Regions from separate parts of the Streptomyces sp. NPDC012935 genome, predicted to be linked through region 1. Evidence: predicted binding sites of a transcription regulator. Region 1 holds the regulator's gene; the other holds the start of a gene.

The links. The regulator HspR, encoded in region 1, represses chaperone genes until heat shock. The targets are predictions, from matches to a motif close to TTGAGNNNNNNNNNCTCAA.
Region 2: dnaK (molecular chaperone DnaK) is a predicted target of HspR. The motif match lies at 1,762-1,780, and genes of this name have one in related genera.

The regions. Positions count from the first base shown of each region.
Region 1 is NZ_JBIBBC010000002.1:512,159-524,410, reverse strand. Features, by position in the region: gene ACFY5C_RS07760 (pyridoxamine 5'-phosphate oxidase family protein) at 1-344, shown strand, start outside; gene ACFY5C_RS07755 (hypothetical protein) at 547-882, opposite strand; gene ACFY5C_RS07750 (helix-turn-helix transcriptional regulator) at 1,256-2,200, shown strand; gene ACFY5C_RS07745 (LuxR C-terminal-related transcriptional regulator) at 2,259-3,329, opposite strand; partial or broken gene ACFY5C_RS07740 (hypothetical protein) at 3,629-3,814, shown strand; gene ACFY5C_RS07735 (sugar ABC transporter substrate-binding protein) at 3,977-5,107, opposite strand; gene ACFY5C_RS07730 (hypothetical protein) at 5,562-6,077, shown strand; gene ACFY5C_RS07725 (heat shock protein transcriptional repressor HspR) at 6,554-7,000, opposite strand; gene dnaJ (molecular chaperone DnaJ) at 7,006-8,193, opposite strand; gene grpE (nucleotide exchange factor GrpE) at 8,236-8,883, opposite strand; gene dnaK (molecular chaperone DnaK) at 8,883-10,733, opposite strand; gene ACFY5C_RS07705 (MraY family glycosyltransferase) at 10,828-11,892, opposite strand; gene ACFY5C_RS07700 ((Fe-S)-binding protein) at 12,097-12,252, shown strand, end outside.
Region 2 is NZ_JBIBBC010000001.1:873,802-886,053, reverse strand. Features, by position in the region: gene ACFY5C_RS03815 (hypothetical protein) at 1-1,096, shown strand, start outside; gene ACFY5C_RS03810 (OsmC family protein) at 1,161-1,589, shown strand; gene dnaK (molecular chaperone DnaK) at 1,827-3,701, shown strand; gene narI (respiratory nitrate reductase subunit gamma) at 3,756-4,478, opposite strand; gene narJ (nitrate reductase molybdenum cofactor assembly chaperone) at 4,475-4,969, opposite strand; gene narH (nitrate reductase subunit beta) at 4,969-6,618, opposite strand; gene ACFY5C_RS03785 (nitrate reductase subunit alpha) at 6,618-10,310, opposite strand; gene ACFY5C_RS03780 (SAM-dependent methyltransferase) at 10,427-11,242, opposite strand; gene ACFY5C_RS03775 (helix-turn-helix domain-containing protein) at 11,289-12,152, opposite strand.

The DNA.
Region 1 (12,252 bases):
TGTGCACCCTGACGACCCTGCGCCCGGACCTCACCCCCCATGTCGTACCCGTCGGAGTGACATACGACCCTGAGGCGCGGCTTGCTCGGGTGATCGCGAACAAGTCCAGCGCGAAGGTGGGCCATGTCCGGGCCGCCGGCCCGGACGGCGCCCGGGTCGCGGTCTGCCAGGTGGACGGACGGCGGTGGGCGACGCTGGAGGGCCTGGCACGCGTCCGGAACGACCCCGAGCGGGTAGCGGAGGCGGTGCGCCGGTACGCGCAGCGGTACGGGCGCACGCCGCGGCCCAATCCCGACCGGGTCGTGATCGAGATCGAACTGACGCGGGCGATGGGACAGGGGTGAACGCGGGTGAGCCCTGGGACGGGACTCCCGGGGGCCTGGTTCCAGTGGCTGGATACCGGATGACCGGTTTCGGCCACCGGCGGAACGGGGGGAAACGGGGAAATGTCACCCGGAAACTGCAGCGGCGTCACCGTGTTCAGGTCACGGTGACGCCGCTGCGGGGGGAAGCACCTGAGCGATCTGTTACGACGGGGGAATCGCGTCAGGCACTGCGGGGGGTGGCTGAGATAGTCCTTGGGGCCGGGGCCTCCGGTTCCACCAGGCGGTGGTCGCGCTGATCGAGATTGACGAAGATCATTCCGTACCGGATGGCGCACCTGACGGGTTGCGGCGCCCCCCGAGGCCGTCGCAGACACCGGTATGCCCGCACGTCCTCGTCCTCGTCCCGCGTCACGACCACCGGCTCTCCGAAGACGGTCACCATCAACGAGTCACCGGAGTGGGGGATCGCGGTGACCAGGTCGATGAAGTGCCAGCCGGAGCGGTAGGCGGTGGCCATCTCTCGGCGGAAGGAGCGGTCGTCGGGTGGGGTGGTCATGCCGACTCCCGCTCACCGCTGCTCGCCTTGGCGTTGGCCGGCCAGGAGCTGTCCCCGGCAATCGTGACAGTCTGTGACTGGGTGGGCCAGCTACTGTCCGCTCGCGAGTCGCTCTTCGATTCCGAGAGGCCCCCCAGGACTCCGAAGGCCACAACGGTGGAGAAGGCGGCGACAAGAATCGAGCGAAGCATTCTGTTCCGCATAGTCGGCTTCGTCCTCACTTGAAGGTCCCCTCTTCCCCCGTCGAGTAAGACGATGGCTCATTCGGGCACTTCATGGCCACACGATCGGTGCATCATGTTCCTGCATGTTCAGGACCCTGGGGGGTGGAGATTTGGTGACGAATCAGACTAAAGCGATACATCCCCATGCGATGACCGAGATGTGCGCGGAAGGTGGCCGACTCTATGCGAACGCGCTGCGCACGGGGCGTATCGCCCGCACAGATGTGGAGTCCGTCCCCTGCCTGATGGAGTTCGCTCTGCTCTACCCGGATGCGGACGACCCGAACTGGCTGCGTCCCGTTCCGGCGTCGGTCGCTCTGGCTCAGCGGCTCAATCCCATCGAGCGGGAGATCTCCGATCGCAGGCGGCTCTCCGTCGAGCTGGCCGACGCACTCCAGCCATTCATGGACCTCAGCGCTCAGGTGACGGGGGGCACGCACTCCATCACCGTGCTGGAGGGCGGGGAGCGGATCAACGCCGCCCTCAATCTGGCCACGGCCCAGTGCCAGACCGAGATGCTCACGGTCCAGCCGAGCAACCGCATCTCGGAGAGCAGCTTGTTGCAGGGCCTGGAGCGGGACCGTCCGCTGATCGAACGCGGGGTGCGCATAAGGACCCTCTATCAGCACACGGTGCGCTACAACCCGGGCAAGCTGGCCTATGTCGCCCAGCTCTCGGACGGCAAGGTGGAGTACCGCACCATCGACGAGCTGGTCGAGCGCCTCATCATCTGCGACGAGTCGGTCGCCTTCATCCCCACCCGCGACGACCAGCAGGTGGCCCTGGAGCTGCGCCAGCCCGGACTCATCCGCTACCTGATCAAGGTCTTCGAGTTCATGTGGAGCCGCGCGGTTCCGCTGACCGAGCACGCGCCCTACGAGACCGCGCCCGACGGCATCACGGAGATCCAGCACTCCATCGCGAAGCTGCTCGTGGAGGGCCACGTCGACGAGGCGATCGCCCGCCGGCTGGGCATGAACGTGCGCACCTGCCGGGCCCACATCGCCAAGCTGGCCACCGCCCTGGGCAGCGGGAGCCGGGCTCAACTCGGCTTCCTCATCGCACAGTCCGGAATCCTCGACAACGAGAACTGAGCGACGCGAGTGCCGTGACCGGTTCGGGCTCGGCCGGTTCGAGCTCAACCCGGCTGTCTCACCGGCCGGTCGGGGATTCCTGACCGGGTAGCCCGGGCACCCGGGGAACCCCGGCCGCGCTGATCACCGCGGCCCCCGACGACGACGCCCGCTGGCGGTCCAGGCCCACCTGGGCGATGCGGACGCCGAGTTGGGTACGGCTCGCCGCGCCCAGCGTCTCCGACAGGCGCGCGATGTGCGCACGGCACGTCCGTACGCTTATCCCCAGCCGCTCCGCGATCACCGCGTCCTGGTGGCCCTCGGCGAGCAGCGCCGCGATGGACTGTTCTCGGTGGGAGATGCCCTCGATGCCGGTGTCGGGCAGGGGCGCGGTCAGCGGGATCGCAAGGCGCCACAGCCGCTCGAAGACCGTGACCAGGTAGTTCACCAGCGCCGGATGCCGCAGTTCCAGCGCCATCGTGCGGTCGGCGTTCGCCGGGACAAAGGCCACCGTACGGTCGAAGAGGATCAGCCGGTCGATCACCTCGTCCAGCGTGCGGGCCTCCACCGAATCGCCCATCAGTTCCAGGTAGTTCAGCAGACCCTGGCCGTGCCTCGCCACGTGCGTGTAGAGGTCGCGCATCCGCACGCCCCGCCCCCGCAGCTCCATCGCCCGGTGCAGCCCCTCCGTGAGCTCGTGCTCGGGACGGATGCCGCCGGGCTGCACGGTCAGCACCTGGCTGGTGCACGCCTGCGTCGCCTCGTCCAGCGCGCCCTGGATGCGCGAGTCACCGTCCAGGACCCGGATGGCCGTGCCCTCGACACCGGACACCTGCGGCGGCTGGGGGCCGAGCCCGGCGTACCACTCGAACGCCGCCACCGCCGAGCCCACCCGCCGCTGGCTCGCGCTGACCTCGTCGTACACCCCGCGCAGCAGCCGCGTCATGACCTCCTGCGGGGAGGTCGGGACCAGCCAGTCCATGTCGTCGGGGTCGGGATGCAGCAGCGCCAGCTCCAGCAGGCAGGGCACCGGGTCCGCGTCCCGGCGCGGCACCCGGCCACGCCGTACGGCCCGGGAGTACACGCGATCCCCTGCGTCGCACAGTCGGTCGGCACCGTGGGGATGCTCCTCCGTCCCGTGCCCGGCCATCGCCCCATCCACCCCCGGTTCTTGCGTTTCGCCGGCTCGCTCACCTCCGGAGCGCGGTGACGACCTCTGCCGGGACACCCGGGCCGGGCGTGGCTCTGGTCGACAGGCCCACCGTGCTCGGCCCTTCGGGCCTACGGTTCGCTCGCGCTTCCGCAGCGCAACTATGCGCGGACCGGCCGTGCTCCGCAACACGGCTCCCGCCGGGACGGGCGCCGTAAACCACCAGTACGTACCGGTTTTGACCGGCCTCCGTCCGCCGGGTTGCAACAAGCTGGGGGTGTCATCCCGGCCTTTGCGCTGTGCGCTGCAAAGCACGTCGGCCGGACGGACGGCCCGGGCGATGCCCGACAGGAGCGCGCCGTGTGCCTTCGAGGACGGCATCGAGCTCTTGCCGCCCCGGCTCGGCGATCGGCTGCCCGGACATCCGCAGCGCGGCCACGGCGGGCCACGTCACACTCGCGAACGCCGTCGGGAGCGGAATCGCCGACCGCAAGCTCCTCCACACCCAAGTCCGCGACCTGATCCGGTACTGCCTCCGCACTCGCAAAGCAGACCCTTCGCCGTCGGCCACGGCAAAGCACACCGGACAGCGGGACAGGGCCCGTCGGAAGACCGACGGACCCTGTCCGCTGAACCGCACCTGGGCCCTACTTGGTGAGCCCGGCCGCCGCGCACGCGGCCTTGTACTCGCCCGTGCAGATCTCCGACACCTCATAGATCCCGTCAGCGAGGACGGTCTCCTCGATGTTCTTCTTCGTCAGGGCGACCACCGGCACCAGCAGGGCCGGGATGCCCTTGGCGGTAGGGCTGTCGACCTGATCCTGGGTGAGGGAGTCGAACTGGATGTCCTTGCCCTGGACCTTGGCCACGGCCATCTCCGCGGCGCTCTCCGCCTCCTGCGGGTACGACTTGTAGACGCTCATGTACTGCTCGCCGCTCAGGATCCGCTGGATGGCGTCCAGTTCGGCGTCCTGGCCGGTGACGGGCGGCAGGTCGGTCACGCCCTGGGCCTGCAGCGCCTTGATGATGCCGCCGGCCATGCCGTCGTTGGCGGAGTACACGCCCTTGATGTTGTTAGCGCCGATGGCCTTGATCGCCTCGGTCATGTTGGCCTGGGCGTTCTCGGGCTTCCAGTCCTTGGTGTCGTAGGACTTGGCGATGTCCACCGAGCCGTTGAGCTCGGAGAGGGCGCCCGCCTTGAACTGCTTTGCGTTCGGGTCGGTGGGCGACCCGTTCATCATGACGATCTTGTCGGACGAGTCGACGTTCGGGCCCATGGCGTCCATGAGGGAGCGGCCCTGCACCTCACCGACGAGTTCGTTGTCGAAGGAGACGTACGCGTCGATCGGCCCCTCGGCGAGGCGGTCGTAGGCGATGACCGGGATGCCGGCGTCCTTGGCCTTCTGCACGCCGCCGGCTATCGCGTGGGCGTCCACGGCGTCCAGCAGGATCACGTCGACCTGGTCGTCGATCATCTGCTGGAGCTGGCTGGCCTGCTTCTCCGCGTCGGCGTCCGCGTTTCGGTAGTCGACCTGGCCCTGCTTGTCGGTGAGCTCCGCGACCTTGTTCTTGATGATCGGGTAGTCGAACTTGTCGTAGCGCGTGTTCGCCGTCTCCGGGAGCAGCAGCCCCACGGTGACGTCGTCGCCCTTGGTCGGGCTCGCCTCACTGCTGTCCCCGGTGACGCCCAGTGCCCCGCACGCTGCCAGCGAGAGGGTCATCGTGGACGCGGCGGCCACGGCGGTGGCGGTGCGGCGCAGGGGGCGCAAGGGACGCATAGAGGAGCTCACTTCTGGTGCTTCGGGACACGGGCGCGCCATTGCGCCCAGATGACTGAAAAGCCAACGCGTCGACCGCCCCCAGCGTCAAGCGGAATCACTTAACGAGTGCGCAACACCACGCTCCGCTGATCATGTAAAGACATGGCGAAACATATCGCAACGCCCGTTACACCCCCTCCACCGAACCTTGATCGAGCACGCTGCCAAGATCCGTACAACCAACCTCATTCACCATGAGTCCGGTTCAGGACGACTCCGACCTGCCGTCCCTCAACCGACCAGATGATCGAATGAACTCAGCCAGGCGCACGACCGCCGCGTCTGCCGCGTCCGCCGCAGTGGCCTGAACCTCGCCGGCCCTCACCCGGGGCACGCGGCGCGGCACCACGTCCTGGACGGTGACCGCACCCGCCACCTGACCGACACGGCCGAAACTGCGAAGATCACCCGCATGACCGTCATCACCGAAACCCTCGTCGAGGACAGCCGGTTCGGCACGCTGACCGTCCGTCTGGACACCGAGCGCGGCGAAGTCGTCGTCGAGGGCGCGGTGGTACCGCGGATCGTGCTGAGCCGGTCCGCCGGAACCGAGGCCGAGGAGCACATCCCCGTCGGCACCCGGGCCGGCGACCTGCTCACGCTCACCGTGGACGGCGAGGAGGCGGAGGTGCGCCCGGCGAAGGGACGGCTAACCCGGCGTTCGTACGCGGTCGACGTCCGGCACGCCGGCCACATCTGGCGGCTGCTACCCGACTCCGTGCCGGACAGCCGCCTCCTGCGCGACGGCCGACGCCTCGGCGAGTTCACCTCCCAGGGCAACGGCGAGGTCTCGGCCGACTGGCGCGAGGGCGCGGCCCCGGAGGCCATGGACGCGAGCCTCGGCTACGGCCTCGCGGCCGGATTCGGCACGGGCGCTCAGCCGATGTGGATGCTGGTCGTGGATGCGATCGGGGACCTGATTCCCTGACGCGGCGTCGGCCGTAACCGCCCCTACGGGTCTCACGGGCCCGCCCGCCGACGCGGCCACGAAGGTGGCCTGGACCGCGGCCGACGACGCCGGGGTCACCGGGTACCGGGCCCACCGCCGTACGGCCGACACGGGGGCCTGGAGCCCCCTCGGTGCCACGTCCGGCACGTCCACGTCCGCCACGTCCACGTCCGGCACGTCGTACGACGCCACCTCCGCCCCGCGCGGCAGGGCGTACTACTACGTGGCCGCTGTCGACGCCCGGGACTCCGACTCCCTGTCCTCCACGCAGAGCGCCGTCGACCGCCTGACGCCGGCCACGGCGACCGGCCCTGCATCGCCGAGGTGTACGCCGCAAACGCCTACGGCCGCCAGAGCGCGCGGAGCACTTCACCGGAGTACTTCGTCGGCCGCTGACGGCATGGGAAAGGGGCCCGGAGAAGTCTCCGGGCCCCTTTCGCGTACGGCTGTGCCGCCTAGTCCTTGGCCTTCTTCGGCCGCCACACCACCAACGCGCTGGTCTGCTGCACCTCCTGGTACGGCACCAGATCGCGGCGGTACGACGCGTGTACCGCCGCCTCGCGCTGCTGCATCGCCGCCGCGGCCCCTTCGACTGCGGCCTGGAGCTCGGCCACCCGGGACTGGAGCGCCGCGACCTGGTTCTCCAGTTCGATGATGCGCTTGATGCCCGCGAGGTTGATGCCCTCGTCCTGCGACAACTGCTGGACGGTGCGCAGCAGTTCGATGTCACGGGCCGAGTAACGGCGCCCCCGGCCCGCGGTGCGGTCCGGGGACACCAGGCCCAGGCGGTCGTACTGGCGCAGGGTCTGGGGGTGCAGGCCGGACAGCTGGGCCGCCACCGAGATGACGTAGACCGGGGTCTCCTCGGTCAGTTCATACGGGTTGCGTCGACGACCGTCCATCTGACTCATGCTCCCTTCGCGGCCTGGAACAGCTCCGCCCGCGGATCCTCACCCGCGGTCGCCTCGCGATACGCCTCGAGTGCGTCACGAGCCTTCCCCGTCAGGTCCGTCGGAACACTCACCTCGACGGTGACCAGAAGGTCGCCGCGGGTGCCGTCCTTGCGGACCGCGCCCTTGCCCCGCGCCCGCATGGTGCGGCCGTTGGGTGTGCCGGGCGGCAGTTTCAGGGTGACCGGCGGTCCGCCCAGGGTGGGGACCCTGACCTCGCCGCCGAGGGCCGCCTCCGTGAAGGTCACGGGGACGGTCACGGTGAGGTTGTCCTCCTTGCGGCCGAACACCGGGTGCGCCTCGACGTGCACGGTGACGTACAGGTCGCCGGACGGGCCGCCGCGCTCACCGGGTGCGCCCTTGCCGCGCAGCCGGATGCGCTGGCCGTCCGACACCCCGGCCGGGATGCGGACCTGCATGGTGCGCGACGACTTCGCCCTGCCGCTGCCCTTGCAGTCCATGCAGGGGTGCTCGGCGATCAGGCCGCGCCCCTTGCAGTCCGGGCACGGGTCGGTGAGGGAGAAGCCACCGCCCGAGCCCCGCGCCACCTGGCCGGTGCCGACACAGGTCGGGCACACCCGCGGCGTGCCGTTCTTGTCGCCGGTGCCCGCGCAGGCCTTGCACGGTGACTGCGAGGACATCCGCAGCGGGACCGTCGCACCCTCGATCGCCTCGGTGAAGCTGAGGTTGACCTCGGTGTCGATGTCCTGGCCGCGCCGGGGCTGGGTACGGGTCGTACCCGTGCCGCCGCGGTTGAACAGGCCCCCGAAGACGTCGCCGAGTCCGCCGCCGAAGCCGCCGGCTCCTCCTTGGCCGCCGCCCTGGGCGCCGCCTCCGAAGAGGTCGCCCAGGTCGAAGTTGAAGTTGCCGCCGCCCGCGCCGCCCGGCCCCGGGCGGAAGCCGCCGTTGCCGAACAGGGCGCGGGCCTCGTCGTACTCCTTGCGCTTCTTGGGGTCGCCGAGGACGTCGTTCGCCTCGGAGATCTCCTTGAAGCGGTCCTCCGCCTTGGCGTTGCCCTTGTTGGCGTCCGGGTGGTTCTCGCGGGCGAGCTTCCGGTACGCCTTCTTGATCTCGGCCTCGGTGGCGTCCTTGGGGACGCCGAGGACCTTGTAGTAGTCCTTCTCGATGAAGTCCTTGGTGCTCATCCTCGACGTACCCCCTTCCCGTAGTCCCTCGTCAGTTCAACGTCAGCCCTCGTCCGGGCCACCGCTCTCCTTGTCGTCGGCCGCCTCGGTCGCCTCGTCGGCCTTGACGGTCTGCGCGCCCGGCTGCGGTTCGGCGACGGCCACCCGCGCGGGGCGGATGGTGCGCTCGCCGATGCGGTACCCGGGCTGCAGGATCGCCACGCAGGTCGTTTCGGTGACGTCCGGCGCGTAGGAGTGCATCAGGGCCTCGTGGATCGTCGGGTCGAAGGGCTCGCCCTCCTTGCCGAACGCCTGCAGTCCCATCTTCGCCGCGACGGTCTCCAGCGACTCCGCGACGGACTTGAATCCGCCGACGAGTTCGCCGTGTTCACGCGCGCGGCCGATGTCGTCGATGACGGGCAGGAGCTCGGTCAGGAGGTTCGCGATGGCGATCTCCTTGACCGTGATCCGGTCCCGCTCCACGCGGCGGCGGTAGTTCTGGTACTCGGCCTGGAGCCGCTGGAGGTCCGCGGTGCGCTCACCGAGCGCCGTACGCACCTGGTCCAGCTGGGCCACCAGGCCCGGGTCTGCTGCTCCGTCCCCGGCCGGGGCCGCCCCCTCCTGAGGGGCGGCCTTCGACTCGGCGTCGTCAGGGGTCGCGCCGGAGGGGACGTCGGGCTTCTCCTCGAAGCCCGGGGTCTCCTCCGTCATTACGCGGCACCGTCCTTGCGCTCGTCGTCCACGATCTCGGCGTCGACGACGTCGTCGTCAGCGGCCTTGCCGTCCGAGGCAGCGCCCTCCGGGCCACCGGCGGCGCCCTGCGCGGCCTGGGCGTCGGCGTACATGGCCTGACCGACCTTCTGCGAGACCGCGGCGACCTTCTCGGTGGCGGTGCGGATCTCGGCGGTGTCCTCGCCCTTGAGCGCGGTCTTCAGCTCCTCCACGGCGGCCTCGACCTCGGTCTTGACCTCGCCGGGGACCTTGTCCTCGTTGTCCTTGAGGAACTTCTCCGTCTGGTAGACGAGCTGCTCGCCCTGGTTGCGGGACTCGGCGGCCTCGCGGCGGGCGTGGTCCTCCTCCGCGTACTTCTCGGCCTCTTCGCGCATCCGGTTGACCTCGTCCTTCGGCAGCGAGGAGCCACCGGTGACGGTCATCTTCTGCTCCTTGCCCGTGCCGAGGTCCTTCGCGGTCACGTGCATGATGCCGTTGGCGTCGATGTCGAAGGCGACCTCGATCTGCGGGACACCGCGCGGGGCCGGCGGCAGACCGGTCAGCTCGAACATTCCGAGCTTCTTGTTGTACGCCGCGATCTCGCGCTCGCCCTGGTAGACCTGGATCTGCACGGACGGCTGGTTGTCCTCGGCCGTCGTGAAGATCTCGGACCGCTTGGTCGGGATCGTGGTGTTGCGCTCGATGAGCTTGGTCATGATGCCGCCCTTGGTCTCGATACCGAGGGACAGCGGGGTCACGTCGAGGAGCAGGACGTCCTTGACCTCACCCTTGAGGACACCGGCCTGCAGGGCGGCGCCGATGGCGACGACCTCGTCCGGGTTGACGCCCTTGTTGGCGTCCTTGCCGCCGGTCAGCTCGCGCACCTGCTCGGCGACGGCGGGCATACGGGTGGAGCCACCGACGAGGACGACGTGGTCGATCTCGTTGATGGAGACGCCGGCGTCCTTCATGACGTTGAAGAACGGGGTCTTGCAGCGCTCCAGGAGGTCCGCGGTCAGCTGCTGGAACTGAGCCCGGGTGAGCTTCTCGTCCAGGTGCAGCGGGCCCTCGGCGGAGGCGGTGATGTAGGGCAGGTTGATCGAGGTCTCGGTGGACGAGGACAGCTCGATCTTGGCCTTCTCGGCAGCCTCACGCAGACGCTGCAGGGCCATCTTGTCCTTGGCGAGGTCCACGCCGTGACCGGACTTGAACTGCTGCACCAGGTAGTCGACGACGCGCTGGTCCCAGTCGTCACCACCGAGGTGGTTGTCACCGTTGGTGGCCTTCACCTCGACGACGCCGTCGCCGATCTCCAGGAGGGACACGTCGAAGGTGCCGCCACCGAGGTCGAAGACGAGGATCGTCTGGTCGTCCTTGTCGAGGCCGTAGGCGAGCGCGGCCGCGGTGGGCTCGTTGACGATGCGAAGGACGTTCAGACCGGCGATCTCGCCGGCCTCCTTCGTCGCCTGGCGCTCGGAGTCGTTGAAGTACGCCGGGACGGTGATGACCGCGTCGGTCACCTTCTCGCCCAGGTAGGACTCGGCGTCGCGCTTGAGCTTCTGGAGGATGAAGGCGGAGATCTGCTGCGGGTTGAAGGGCTTCCCGTCGAGCTCCATCTTCCAGTCGGTGCCCATGTGGCGCTTCACGGACCGGATGGTCCGGTCCACGTTCGTGACCGCCTGACGCTTGGCCACCTCGCCGACGAGCACCTCGCCGTTCTTCGCGAAGGCGACGACGGACGGCGTGGTCCTGGCACCCTCGGCGTTGGTGATGACGGTGGGCTCGCCGCCTTCGAGAACGCTGACGACGGAGTTAGTCGTGCCCAGGTCGATGCCGACCGCACGTGCCATGGTTGATTCCTCCAGCTGACTTGAGTGGAACAGACTCAAGTGTGCACGACGGCCCGCAACCGGTCAACAGAGCTGAGTCGACCTCACTCAACTCTTATCCGTTCCTTACACGCAACTGGGCTCCGACCTGCGACGATGTGGCCTGCGCGGGCGGGCGAACAGCACCCCCTACGGGGAAATAGGGTTGACGCCGAGGCCCGTACGGCTTGATGTGCAGCATCGCGAACACGGTGACGAGGGCACCCACTCCCACCCAGAACGCCCCGGACCGTGCCATCCATCCCATGTGCACGAGGACGCCGACGAGCACCCCGGACAGGCCCGCGACTCCCAGCAGGACGGTCCCACCCTGCGGCGTGAGACCGACCCGGCGCAAACGATGGGCGAGATGATCGGGCCCGCCCCGCAGCAGCGGCCGTCCGGCCAGCCGGCGGGACAGCGCCACGAGCAGTACGTCGGCGGTGGCGAGAGAGGTGAGCGAGTAGAGCACGGCCGCGCTCGACACGGGATCGTGCCCGGCCCGGGTGATGACGGCGGACGCCGCCAGCACGAACCCGACGAACAGCGACCCGCACGCCCCGAGCCCGATCCGAGCGGGATGCCAGTTGTGCATGAGGAACCCGGTCAGGGCGGCAGCCAGCACGCTCAGCAGCACCGCGAGCTCGTCCATCACCTCGGCCGCCGCGCAGATGCCGACCCCGAAGGCGGTGAGCACCCCGACGGTGCCGGCCAGGGCGTCCGCATGGTCGAGCGCCTTGAACCCGATGGCCACGAGAACGATCCAGCCGACGGCCACCAGTCCCAGCAGGATCCCGGTGTCGCCGTACGGCACCACGCAGGCCGCCGCCACCGCCGTACCGCCGATCAGGAACCGCGCTTTCACCCGCCGCACGTCGGCGACCAGCCCGAGCGCGGCGACGGCGCCCGCGGCGACCACCAGCCGCATAATCTCCGAGCCCAGCGGGGCGAACCGCGTCCACTCCCCGGCGGCGGCCACCAGGCAGGTCACGAGCGCGACGGCGACGCCGCCGAGCAGGGGCATCGGTCGCTGGCGGCGGCGGTCGACGATGCCGAAGCGCAGGGCGGGCAGCCGGAGCAGCGCCGCGAGGAGGGCGGCGAGCAGCAGGGCTGTGGTGGCGGCGGCGATCCCGTAAAGCACGGGGATAGGTTAGTGCCGTATATACCATTTCGGGATGAATAACACGATCGGTTCTTAAGGCAACCCTCAGCGACTCACATCACTCCGCGCCTGGCTACAGTGCGGTTGAAGATGGGGGTAGTCTCAGACGGACTGCATAAGTTACCGCTTAGTAATGTCGAGGACCCCCTCGAACCACCCCTCGCAGGCCCGAGGAGCCCCGAAATGCAACTCGCCGCGATCATCGTGTCGCTGGTTCTGATCGTGGTCGGCGTGGCCCTGTTCGCGCGCGCCATCCTTCAGATCTACAACTTCATGCGGCTCGGCCAGAACGTGCCCGCGGGCACCCGCACGGACGAGCCGGTGCAGCGCACCGTCACC
Region 2 (12,252 bases), on a different contig from region 1:
GGCCGGCATCAAGCTGGTCGCCGACGCCGAACTCGCCCGCGCGCACGGCATCGCCGTCGCCGCCGTCAACGCCGAGGCCGGCGAGATCTACATCAACCCGCTGCGGACGTTCGAGGACGAGGAGTGGCGGTTCATCCTCGCCCACGAGATGCTGCACGCCGCCCTGCGCCACGGCGACCGCTGCGGCACCCGCGACCCGTACCTGTTCAACGTCGCCTGCGACTACGTCATCAACGGCTGGCTGCGCGAGATGCAGGTCGGCGAGATGCCCCAAGGACTGCTGTACGACGCGCAGTTCGGCGGCCTGTCCGCCGAGGAGGTGTACGACCGCATCGTCGGCGACCTGCGCCGGATGCGCCGCCTGGCCACCCTGCGCGGCAAGGGCGTCGGCGATGTGCTGGGCGCCCCGCTCGGCGCCCCCGGCGACTACTGCGACCTCGACGAGTTCTACCGCCGCGGCCTCTCCCACGGCCTCGACCTGCACCAGCAGCACGAACGCGGCTTCCTGCCCGGCGGCCTGGTCCAGGAGATCCGCGCGCTCAGCCATCCGCCGCTGCCCTGGGACGCCCGACTGGCCCGCTGGTTCGACGAGTTCGTGCCACGTCCCGAGCCGGTGCGGACATACGCCCGCCCCTCGCGCCGCCAGTCGTCGACGCCCGACATCCCGCGCGCGGGGCGCTACTTCCCGCCCGAGGAGATCGCCCGCTGCACCTTCGGCGTCGTCCTGGACACCTCCGCCTCGATGGGCAGCGTGCTGCTCGGCAAGGCGCTCGGCGCCATCGCCTCCTACGCCGCCGCCCGGGACGTACCGGCCGCGCGGGTGGTTTTCTGCGACGCGGGACCCTACGACGCCGGCTATGTGCCGGTGACGGAGATCGCGGGGCGGGTACGGGTGCACGGCCGTGGCGGTACGGTCCTGCAGCCCGGGATCGACCTCCTCCAGCGCGCCGACGACTTCCCGCCCGGCGCGCCCGTCCTGGTCATCACGGACGGCTGGTGCGACGTGCTGCGGGTGCGGCGCGAGCACGCGTACCTGCTCCCGCAGGGCCGTCGCCTGCCGTTCACCCCGCGTGGGCCGGTCTTCCGGGTGAGTTGAGCCGGAGTGTGATCGGATGGGGGCACGGACCCAGGAAACGGGCCCCCACGCGAAAGGAAGAACCGTGGCTACCACGCGCTCCGCACACACCGTCTGGGAAGGCAACCTGCTCGAGGGCAACGGTGTCGTCAACTTCGACTCTTCTGGTGCCATCGCCGCCCAGCCGGTCACGTGGGCCTCGCGCTCCCAGGACGCGAACGGCAAGACCAGCCCCGAGGAGCTGATCGCCGCCGCGCACTCCAGCTGCTTCTCCATGGCGCTGTCGCACGCCCTCGCGGGTGCCGGCACCCCGCCCACCAAGCTCGTCACCTCGGCGGACGTGAACTTCCAGCCGGGTGAGGGGATCACCGGGATTCACCTCACCGTGGAGGGAACCGTGCCCGGCCTCGATGACGAGGGCTTCGCTGCGGCGGCGGAGGATGCGAAGAAGAACTGTCCGGTCAGTCAGGCGCTGACCGGCACGACGATCACGTTGTCGGCGAAGTTGGCGTAGCGGGTCGTCTGCGGGGGTGCCACGGTTTGCTCGTCCGGCGGCTGCGGCGCCGCGGTGGCTGGTCGCGCAGTTCCCCGCGCCCCTCGGGGGGCGGCCCTTCGGGCCGGCCTCCCGAACCCTGAGCGATCGCTCAGCCACTGTTTGGTGGCCGTCCCCGCGGTCACCCGTCCCATTGACAAGAACCCGCTCAAGTTTTGTGCTGGAGTTCAAGGGGTGCCCTGGCGGAAGGGGACAGCGATGGCACGCGCGGTCGGGATCGATCTCGGGACCACGAACTCGGTGGTCGCCGTCCTGGAGGGCGGCGAACCCACGGTCGTCGCCAATGCGGAGGGGGCCAGGACCACACCGTCGGTCGTGGCCTTCGCCAAGAACGGCGAGGTACTCGTCGGTGAGGTGGCCAAACGGCAGGCGGTGACGAACGTCGAGCGCACCGCCCGCTCCATGAAGCGGTACATGGGCGATGCGAACTGGCGCTTCCCGGATCAGGGCGACATCGACGGCTCCCGCTACCGGGCGCAGGAGCTGTCGGCCCGGGTGCTGCAGAAACTGAAGCGGGACGCCGAGTCGTATCTCGGCGAGGATGTCACCGACGCGGTGATCACCGTTCCCGCGTACTTCGACGACGCCCAGCGGCAGGCCACGAAGGAGGCCGGGGAGATCGCCGGCCTGAAGGTGCTCAGGATCATCAACGAGCCCACGGCCGCCGCCCTCGCCTACGGCCTCGACCGGGGCGAGGAGCAGACCGTGCTGGTCTTCGACCTCGGTGGCGGCACCTTCGACGTCTCGCTGCTGGAGATCGGCGACGGCGTCATCGAGGTCAAGGCCACCAACGGTGACACCCACCTGGGCGGCGACGACTGGGACCAGCGGATCGTCGAGTACCTGGTGAAGAAGTTCAAGGGGCAGTACGGCATCGACCTCGGCAACGACAAAATGGCCTTGCAGCGGCTGCGTGAGGGAGCCGAGAAGGCCAAGATCGAACTGTCCAGCTCCACCGAGACGACGATCAACCTGCCCTACATCACGGCCTCCGCCGAAGGGCCCCTCCACCTCGACGAGAAGCTGACCCGCGCCCAGTTCCAGGAGCTCACCGCGGACCTCCTGGACCGCTGCAAGACCCCCTTCCACCAGGCGGTCAAGGACGCCGGCATCAAGCTCTCGGCTGTCGACCACGTCATCCTCGTCGGCGGCTCCACCCGGATGCCCGCCGTCACCGACCTCGTGAAGGAACTGACCGGCAAGGACCCGCACAAGGGCGTCAACCCCGACGAGGTCGTCGCCGTCGGCGCCGCCCTCCAGGCGGGTGTCATCCGCGGCGACGTCAAGGACGTCCTGCTGCTCGACGTCACCCCGCTGTCCCTCGGCATCGAGACCAAGGGCGGCATCATGACCAAGCTCATCGAACGCAACACGACCATCCCCACCCGGCGTTCGGAGATCTTCACCACGGCCACCGACAACCAGCCCTCGGTCGGCATCCAGGTCTACCAGGGCGAACGCGAGATCGCGGCGTACAACAAGAAGCTCGGCGTCTTCGACCTCACCGGCCTGCCGCCGGCCCCGCGCGGCGTCCCGCAGATCGAGGTCGCCTTCGACATCGACGCCAACGGGATCATGCACGTCTCCGCGAAGGACCTGGCGACCGGCCGTGAGCAGAAGATGACGGTGACGGGCGGCTCGGCCCTCCCGAAGGACGACATCGACCGCATGATGCGGGAGGCCGAGCAGTACGCCGAGGAGGACCGCAAGCGCCGCGACGACGCCGAGACCCGCAACCAGGCCGAACAACTCGTCTACCAGACCGAGAAGTTCATCCGCGACAACGAGGACAAGGTCCCGGCGGACACCAGGTCCGAGGTCGAGTCGGCGATCACTGAGCTGAAGCAGCAGTTGGAGCAGAACGCCGAGACGAACGTCCTGCGCACCGGCATCGAGAAACTCGCCTCGGTCAGCCAGCAGATGGGCCAGGCGATGTACGCCCAGTCCCAGCAGGCGCCGAGTGACAGCGCCACCGGCGCGGGCACCGAGCAGAGCGCACCGCAGGACGACGACGGTGTGGTGGACGCGGAGATCGTGGACGACGAGAAGGACCAGAAGGGCGGCGCCGCCTAGGGCCTGTCGTTCGGCGGCGCCGGCATGATCCGAACGACAGGCCCTGGGGACCGCTCAGGGCCCTGTCTTCTCCCAGCCCCGCCGCTCCGGCCGGGGCCCCAGCTGCTCGGGGTCCCGGCTGCGGTACACCACGTACGGCCGGAACAGGTACTGCACCGGCGCGCTGAACATGTGGACCAGCCGGGTGTACGGCACCAGCGCGATGAGCACCATGCCGATCACCGCGTGCACCTCGTACAGCACCGGCACGCCCGCCATCCGGTCGACGTCCGGTTGGAGGGTGAAGAGGCTGCGGGCCCACGGGGCGATGGACTGGCGGTAGTCGTAGCCGTCTCCTGAGGAGTGGAACAGCTTGGCGACCATGCCCATCACGATCGCCGCCGCCAGCACGACGTACATGAGCTTGTCGTTGGCCGTGGTCGCCCGGAACACGGGTGCCTTCGTGCGGCGGCGGTAGACCAGCAGGACGATCCCGGCGAGCGTCAGCACCCCCGCCGCCGTGCCGCCGTAGAGGGAGAACACGTGGTACGTCCGCTCGCTGACGCTGAGCGCGTCCGTCCAGGACTCCGGGACGAACAGGCCCACCAGATGGCCGACCAGCACGAACAGGATGCCGTAGTGGAAGGCGGGCGAGGCGATGTTCAGGAGCCTCGACTCGTAGACCTGGGACGAGCGCGTGGTCCAGCCGAAGCGGTCGTAGCGGTGGCGCCAGATCAGGCCGGCGACGAGCAGGGCGAAGACGACGTAGGGCAGGACGCCCCACAGGAGTGTGGTCATGGGCGTGCCCCCGGTTGCGCGGACGGCAGGGTGGCGCACACGGCGTCCAGGACGGACGCGTACGGGGTGCCGAAGTCGGTGAGCCGGGCGCGCAGCTCCTCCAGGCAGTCCCGGTGTTCCAGCAGGAGGTCGGTCTCGCCGGTGCGGGCCGCGAACTCCAGTACCGCGGGCAGGAAGTCGGGCAGCTCCTCGCCGGTGAACTCCAGGCCGTGGGCGCGGTAGACGTCCTTGAAGCGCAGCAGTGACATGCCGCGCCGCCGGGTGTCGCCGTCGCGCCACCAGCTCAGGTACAGGCTGTGGCGGTTCTTGAAGTCGAAGACCTCGACGTAGTGGGCGGCCAGCTCCTGCGGGGGCGTGAGGGCCGCGTGGTCGGTGAACTCCCGTAGCTGCGGGGCCGCCTCGCGCAGCAGCGGGAGGCGGGCACGGAAGTCGTCGTCGGGGTAGGTCAGGCACAGTGCGGCCGCCTGGTACAGCACCTCGAAGGACGGCATCAGGCCTCCTCGGTCTCGGCTGTGTCGGCTGATTGGGCCATGGGGGCTGTGGGGGGAAGGTCGGCCGCGTCGTCCGCCGTCTGCCGTCTGCGCAGGGCGTGGAAGTTCTCCACCGACACCAGCGGCAGCAGCTTGCGGCCCGAGTCCTGGCCGAACGGGCCGTCCCCGCCCATGCCGGGCCCGCCGTCGTAGTCGAGGCTGCACCCCTGCGGCAGTGCGGACTCCTCCAGGTGCCGGGCGTCCGCGACGGCGGCCGTCGGAATCACGTACCGGTCCTCGGACTTGGCGATCGCCAGCAGCCGGTACATCTCCTCGATCTCGTGCGCCTCCATACCGACGGCGGCCGACACCGAGGGATCCGGCTCCTCACCGAGGTTGATCGCCCGCATGTGGGAGCGCATCGCGGCGAGCTTCTCCAGCGAGGACCGGACCGGGCCGATGGCGCCGGCCGTGAACATCTCCGCCAGGTACTCCAGCGGAATGCGCAGGCTGTCGATCGCGCCGAACAGGTTCTGCGCGTCCTCACCGTCGTGCCCGGTCTCCGTCAGCACGTCCACGACCGGGGAGAGAGGCGGGATGTACCAGACCATCGGCATCGTCCGGTACTCCGGGTGCAGCGGCAATGCCACCCGGTACCTGCTGATCAGCGCGTGCACGGGGGAGCGGCGCGCCGCCTCCACCCAGTCGTACGGAATCCCCGCCGCGTCGCAGGCGTGCCGCACCCCGGCGTCCTCGGGGTCGAGGAAGACACCCAACTGCGCCTCGTACAGATCCCGTTCGCTGCGCACCGACGCCGCGGCGGTCACCCTGTCGGCGTCGTACAGCACCACCCCGAGATAGCGCAGCCGGCCCACGCACGTCTCCGAGCAGACCGTCGGCAGACCGACCTCGATCCGCGGGTAGCACATCGTGCACTTCTCGGCCTTGCCGGTGGCGTGGTTGAAGTACACCTTCTTGTACGGGCATCCCGTCACGCACATCCGCCAGCCCCGGCACCGGTCCTGGTCGACGAGGACGATGCCGTCCTCCGCCCGCTTGTACATCGCCCCCGACGGACACGACGCGACACAGGACGGGTTGAGGCAGTGCTCGCAGATGCGCGGCAGATAGAACATGAAGGTCTGCTCGAACTCGAACCTCACCTTGTCCGAGGCCTGCGTCCGCGCCCGCTCCACCATCGGGTCGAGGTTGCCGTAGGCGGGGGCGCCGGCGAGGTTGTCGTCCCAGTTCGACGACCATTCGATCTTCATCGGTTTGCCGTCGAGCTCCGAGATCGGCCGGGCGACCGGGTAGTCGTCGCCGAGCGGGGCGTCGGTGAGGTTCCTGTAGTCGTACGTCCAGGGCTCGTAGTAGTCCTTGATCTCCGGCAGTTCGGGGTTGGAGAAGATCCCGGCGAGCTTGCGGAAGCGGCCGCCCGCCTTCAGCTTCAGGGCCCCGCGCCGGTTCAGCTCCCAGCCGCCGCGCCACCGCTCCTGGTCCTCGTAGCGGCGGGGGTAGCCCTGGCCGGGGCGGGTCTCGACGTTGTTGAACCAGACGTACTCCATGCCGCGCCTGTTGGTCCACGCCTGTTTGCAGGTGACCGAGCAGGTGTGGCAGCCGATGCACTTGTCGAGGTTCATCACCATCGCGATCTGGGCCATCGGACGCATCAGTACTCGACCTCCTGGCTGCGGCGGCGGATCACCGTCACCTCGTCGCGCTGATTGCCCGTCGGGCCCAGGTAGTTGAACGCCCAGGACAACTGGGCGTACCCGCCGACGAGATGGGACGGCTTGAGGATCAGCCGGGTGAGCGAGTTGTGGATACCGCCCCGCCTGCCGGTGGCCTCCGTCTTCGGGACGGCGATGGTGCGTTCCTGCGCGTGGTGCATGTAGACGGTCCCGGGCGGCATCCGGTGCGAGACCACGGCCCGGGCGACGACCACGCCGTTGCGGTTGGCCGCCTCCACCCAGTCGTTGTCGACGACGCCGATCGCGTCCGCGTCCTGCGGGGACATCCAGATGTTCTGGCCGCCCCGGGAGAGCGCCAGCATGAACAGGTTGTCCTGGTACTCGGAGTGGATGGACCACTTGTTGTGCGGGGTGAGATAGCGGACCGTCACCTCCTGCTGCCCGTCCGGTCCCAGGCGCGGTTCGCCGAACAGCTTGTGCATGTCCAGCGGCGGCCGGTAGACGGGCAGCGCCTCGCCCAGCTCGTGGATCCAGTCGTGGTCGAGGAAGAAATGCTGGCGGCCGGTGAGGGTGTGCCACGGCTTGAGGTGCTCGGTGTTGAGGGTGAAGGCGGTGTAGCGCCGCCCGCCCGACTCGCTGCCCGACCACTCCGGTGAGGTGATCACCGGCACGGGCGCGGCCTGGGTGTCCGCGTACGTGACCCGCTTGCCCTCGTGCTCCGCCGCCAGGTGCGCCATCTCCTGCCCGGTGCGGGCCTCGAGCGTGCGGAAGCCCTGGGTGGCGAGGCGGCCGTTCGTGGTGCCCGACAGGGCGAGGATGGTGTTCGCCGCCTTCACGGCCGTATCCAGCAAGGGCCGGCCGTCGGATGTCACGCCGTTCAGGTGCCGGAGGTCCTCGACCTCCTCGTCCGGCTTCAGCGTGATGCCCTTGGCGGGCAGGCCGAGCTCTTCCGCCAGCGGCCCGAGAGCGGCGAACCTGGCGCCGATCGCCGTGTAGTCGCGCTCCACGACGGTGAGGTTCGGCATGGTCTTGCCCGGCACCGGATCGCACTCCCCGCGCCGCCAGTCCAGGACGACCCCGCCCGGCTGGGCCATCTCACCCGGGGTGTCGTGCTGGAGCGGGGTCGCCACCAGGTCCTTGCGCACCCCCAGATGGCCGACGGCCAGCTCACTCAGCCGCTCCGCCAGCGCCTTGAACGCGTCGAAGTCGGTGCGGGCCTGCCACGGCGGGTCCACGGCCGGGGTGAAGGAGTGCACGAAGGGGTGCATGTCCGTGCTGGACAGGTCGTGCTTCTCGTACCAGGTCGCGGCGGGCAGGACCACGTCCGACAGCAGCGTGGACGACGTCTGCCGGAAGTCCAGCGACAGCAGGAGATCGAGCTTGCCCTCGGGCGCCTCGTCGTGCCAGGTCACGTCCCGCGGCCGTACGTCCTCGGGGGCCTCCTCCGCCTGCAGGGACGAGTGCGTGCCGAGCAGGTGCCGTGTGAAGTACTCGGCGCCCTTCGCCGACGAGCCCAGCAGGTTGGCCCGCCACAGCGTGAGCACCCGCGGCCAGTTCTCCGGCGCGTCCGGGTCCTCGCAGGCGAACCTCAGGGTCCCCGCGCGCAGTTCGGCCACCACCCGCGACACCGGATCACCGAACACCTCGCCCAGCTCCAGCGGATTGCGGTCGAACGTCGGATACGACGGCATCCACCCCGTCCGTGCCGACAGCGCGAGACAGTCCGCACCCGTCATCCCCCGCAACCGGCCCGTGCCGAGCGGCGAGGCGAGCACGTCGGCCGTGAACCGGTCGTAGCGCCACTGGTCGGTGTTGAGGAACCAGTACGCCGTGCCGATCATCTGGCGCGGCGGCCGCGACCAGTCCGACGCCGAGGCGAGCGTCGCCCAGCCGGTCACCGGACGGCACTTCTCCTGGCCCACGTAGTGCGCCCAGCCGCCGCCGTTGCGGCCCTGGCAGCCGGTGAGCTGGAGCAGGGCGAGGAAGGCGCGGTAGATCGTCTCGGAGTGGAACCAGTGGTTGGTCCCGGCGCCCATCAGGATCATGCAGCGGCCCTTCGACCGCTCGGCGGTGCGCGCGAACTCCCTCGCGATGCGTATGCACTTGGCGGCCGGGACGGAGGTGTGCGCCTCCTGCCAGGCGGGGGTGCCGGGCGCGTCACGGTCGTCGTACGACGCGGGCCAACGGCCGGGCAGCCCCTCCCGCGCCACCCCGTACTGCGCCAGCAGCAGATCGAAGACCGTCGTCACCAGCGGTCCCCGTGCGCCGCCGAGCTTCGTCGCCGGGACACCACGCCTCACGACGTCCCCGCGCCCCTGCCCGTGCACCCCGCCCTCGGTGTCGAAACGTGGCAGCAGCACCTCGACACCGACGGCCACCTCACTGCCGTACAGGCTCAACGTCGGACGTATGTCGCCGAGTTCGAGATTCCACTTGCCCATTCCCGACTCGGACCAGCGGAAGCCGAGGGAGCCGTTCGGGGCGACCGCGCGACCGGTGGCGGCGTCCAGCACCACCGTCTTCCACTCGGCACTCGCGCCCTCCTGGCCCAGGTCCGAGGCGCGCAGGAACTTCGCCGGGACGTAGGCGCCGCCCCGCTCCTCCAGCGTGACCAGGAAGGGCAGGTCGGTGAACTGCCGGACGTAGTCCGCGAAGAACGGCGTCTCGCGGTCGACGAAGAACTCCTTGAGGACGACGTGCCCCATGGCGAGGGCCAGCGCGCCGTCCGTGCCGGGGTGCGGGTGGAGCCACTCGTCGGCGAACTTGGCGTTGTCGGCGTAGTCGGGTGCGACCACCACGACCTTCTGGCCCCGGTAGCGGGCCTCCGCCATCCAGTGCGCGTCGGGCGTCCGGGTCACCGGGACGTTCGAGCCCCACATGATCAGATACGCGGCGTCCCACCAGTCGCCCGACTCCGGTACGTCGGTCTGGTCGCCGAAGACCTGCGGGGAGGCGATCGGCAGATCGGCGTACCAGTCGTAGAAGGAGAGCATCGGGGCGCCGATGAGGGAGTGGAAGCGGGCGCCCGCCGCATGCGACACCATCGACATCGCGGGGATGGGGGAGAAGCCTGCGATGCGGTCCGGGCCGTACGTCTTGATGGTGTGGACGTGCGCGGCTGCGACGATCTCGATCGCCTCGTCCCAACTCGCCCGCACCAGGCCGCCCTTGCCGCGCGCCTGCTGGTAACGGCGGCGGCGTTCGGGGTCGTTCTGGACGTCGGCCCAGGCCAGGACCGGATCGCGCAGACGTTGCTTCGCCTCCCGGTACATCTCCAGGAGGACGCCCCTGACGTACGGGTGGCGGACCCGGGTGGGGGAGTAGGTGTACCAGGAGAAGGCGGCGCCCCGGGGACAGCCGCGGGGCTCGTACTCGGGGCGGTCGGGGCCGACGCTCGGATAGTCGGTCTGCTGGGTCTCCCAGGTGATGATCCCGTCCTTGACGTACACCTGCCAGCGGCACGAGCCCGTGCAGTTCACGCCGTGCGTGGAGTTCACGACCTTGTCGTGGCTCCACCGGTCCCGGTAGAAGGCGTCCGCCTCGCGCCCGCCCGTCAGCGCGACGCTGTGCAGATCGGACGCGGGCGTGCCCGGCCGGAACCACCTGCCCGCCTTGAGCAGCGCCGCGCCCGGTTCGGCGGGCGGGACGGGCGGTATCCGCGTGTCGGTCACAGGCGCTCCCTTGCTTGCCCGGGGGCCGGGGCTCTGGTCCCGAACCTAGGGCGGGGCGCGGGAGCGCACCCTTTCACCGCACCCGTACGGGTAACCGCACCCGGGCACCCGTCCTGCTAGGGCTTGCGCGCCACCCCCGCGTACACCGGCACGATGCCCTCCGCCTGGGCCGCCACGTCCGGCGCCTCCGGCCGCCAGCCGTAGACCGGGATGACGCCGGGGCCGAGCAGCTCAAGGCCTTCGAAGAAGCGGGAGAACTCGGGCAGCGACCGGGGAAAGAACGGGGTGCCGCTGTGCCGGAAGTGGTTCGCCGCCTTCTCGATGGCCGCCGGGCTGAGGTCCGGGGTGACCTGGGAGAGGATCAGGTAGCTCCCCGGGGCGAGCGCGGCGACGTACTTCTCCACCAGGCCGTACACGTCGTCGCCGTCGGGGTCGTCGCCCAGGTAGTGGGTCAGCGCGACCAGCGACAGCGCGACCGGCCGGCCGAAGTCCAGGGACTCACCCGCCCGGCCCAGCAGCGTGTCGGCGTCGCGGACGTCGGCGTGCACATAGTCGGTGCTGCCCTCTGCCGAGCCGTGCAGCAGTGCCTGAGCGTGCCGCAGCACGATCGGGTCGTTGTCGGCGTACACGACCCTGGACTCCGCGGCGACGCCCTGCGCCACCTGGTGCAGATTGGGCTCGGTGGGGATGCCCGTGCCGATGTCCAGGAACTGGCGTATCCCGGCCTCGGCGACGGTACGCACGGCACGGACCATGAACCGGCGGTTGGCGCGCGCCCCGCGCAGGACCGTGTCGTCCACGGCGAGGATCTTCCGGGCCAGCTCCTCGTCCACCGGGTAGTTGTCCTTGCCGCCGAGCCACCAGTCGTAGACGCGGGCCGGGTGCGGCCGGCTGGTGTCGACGCGGGCGGGCACGGCCTCGGAACCGGTCATGCGGTGTGTTCTCCTCGGGGATCGACGGCCTTCGAGGCCGGCTGCCTCAACAGTTCTCGCGGTGCTCCCGCAGGATCTTCCTCGTGCGCTCGGCCGACGCGGCGGCCGTCGACATGTGGTCCAGGACCTCCAGATGCGCGGCGACCTCCTTGCGGGAGTCCAGATACAGGGCGCCGGTCAGGTACTCGGTGTAGACCATGTCGGGCAGCTCGGGCTCGGCGAAACGGAACAGGGTGAACGGCGCGTACGTCCCCGGGTGCGGGCCGGAGGCGAACTCGGCGATCTGCAGCGTGACGCGGTCGCGCTCGGCGAACTCCAGGAGCTTGTCCAGCTGGTCACGCATCACCTCGCCGCGGATGCTCACCGGACGCAGCAGCACCGTCTCGTCCATGATCACCCACATGTGGGGCGGGTCCGGACGCTCCAGCAGCCGCTGCCGTTCCATGCGCAGCGACACATGTCGCTCGATGGTCTCGGGTCCCGTCTGCCCGATCGTCCCCGCCTCCAGTACGGCGCGCGCGTAGTCCTCGGTCTGCAGCAGGCCGGGCACGAAGTGCGGCTCGTAGGAGCGGACGATGCGGGCGGCGCCCTCCAGGCTCACGTACAGGCTGAACCAGTCCGGCAGCACGTCGTGGAACCGCTGCCACCAGCCCGGCTGGTTGGCCTCCTCGGCCAGCGAGACGAACGCCGCCGCCTCGTCCTCCGGTACGCCGTACGTCTCCAGCAGCACCTGCACGTACGGGATCTTCAGCGCGACCTCGGCCGTCTCGATCCGGCGTACGGTCGCCGCGGCCACGCGCAGCACGCGGGCGGCCTCGTCACGTCCCAGCCCGGCCGCCTCCCGCAGCTCCTGCAGGCGCCTGCCGAGCACCACTTGACCCACGGTCGGCGCGGGCCGCCGCTCACTCACGCCACGCCTCCCCTACGCGCCGAAAGTACGTCGAGCAGTGTGACATGTTCCGGGTTCGCCTGGGGCGGCCGGTGCCGTCTGCGGGGTGCCGGCGCGTGGC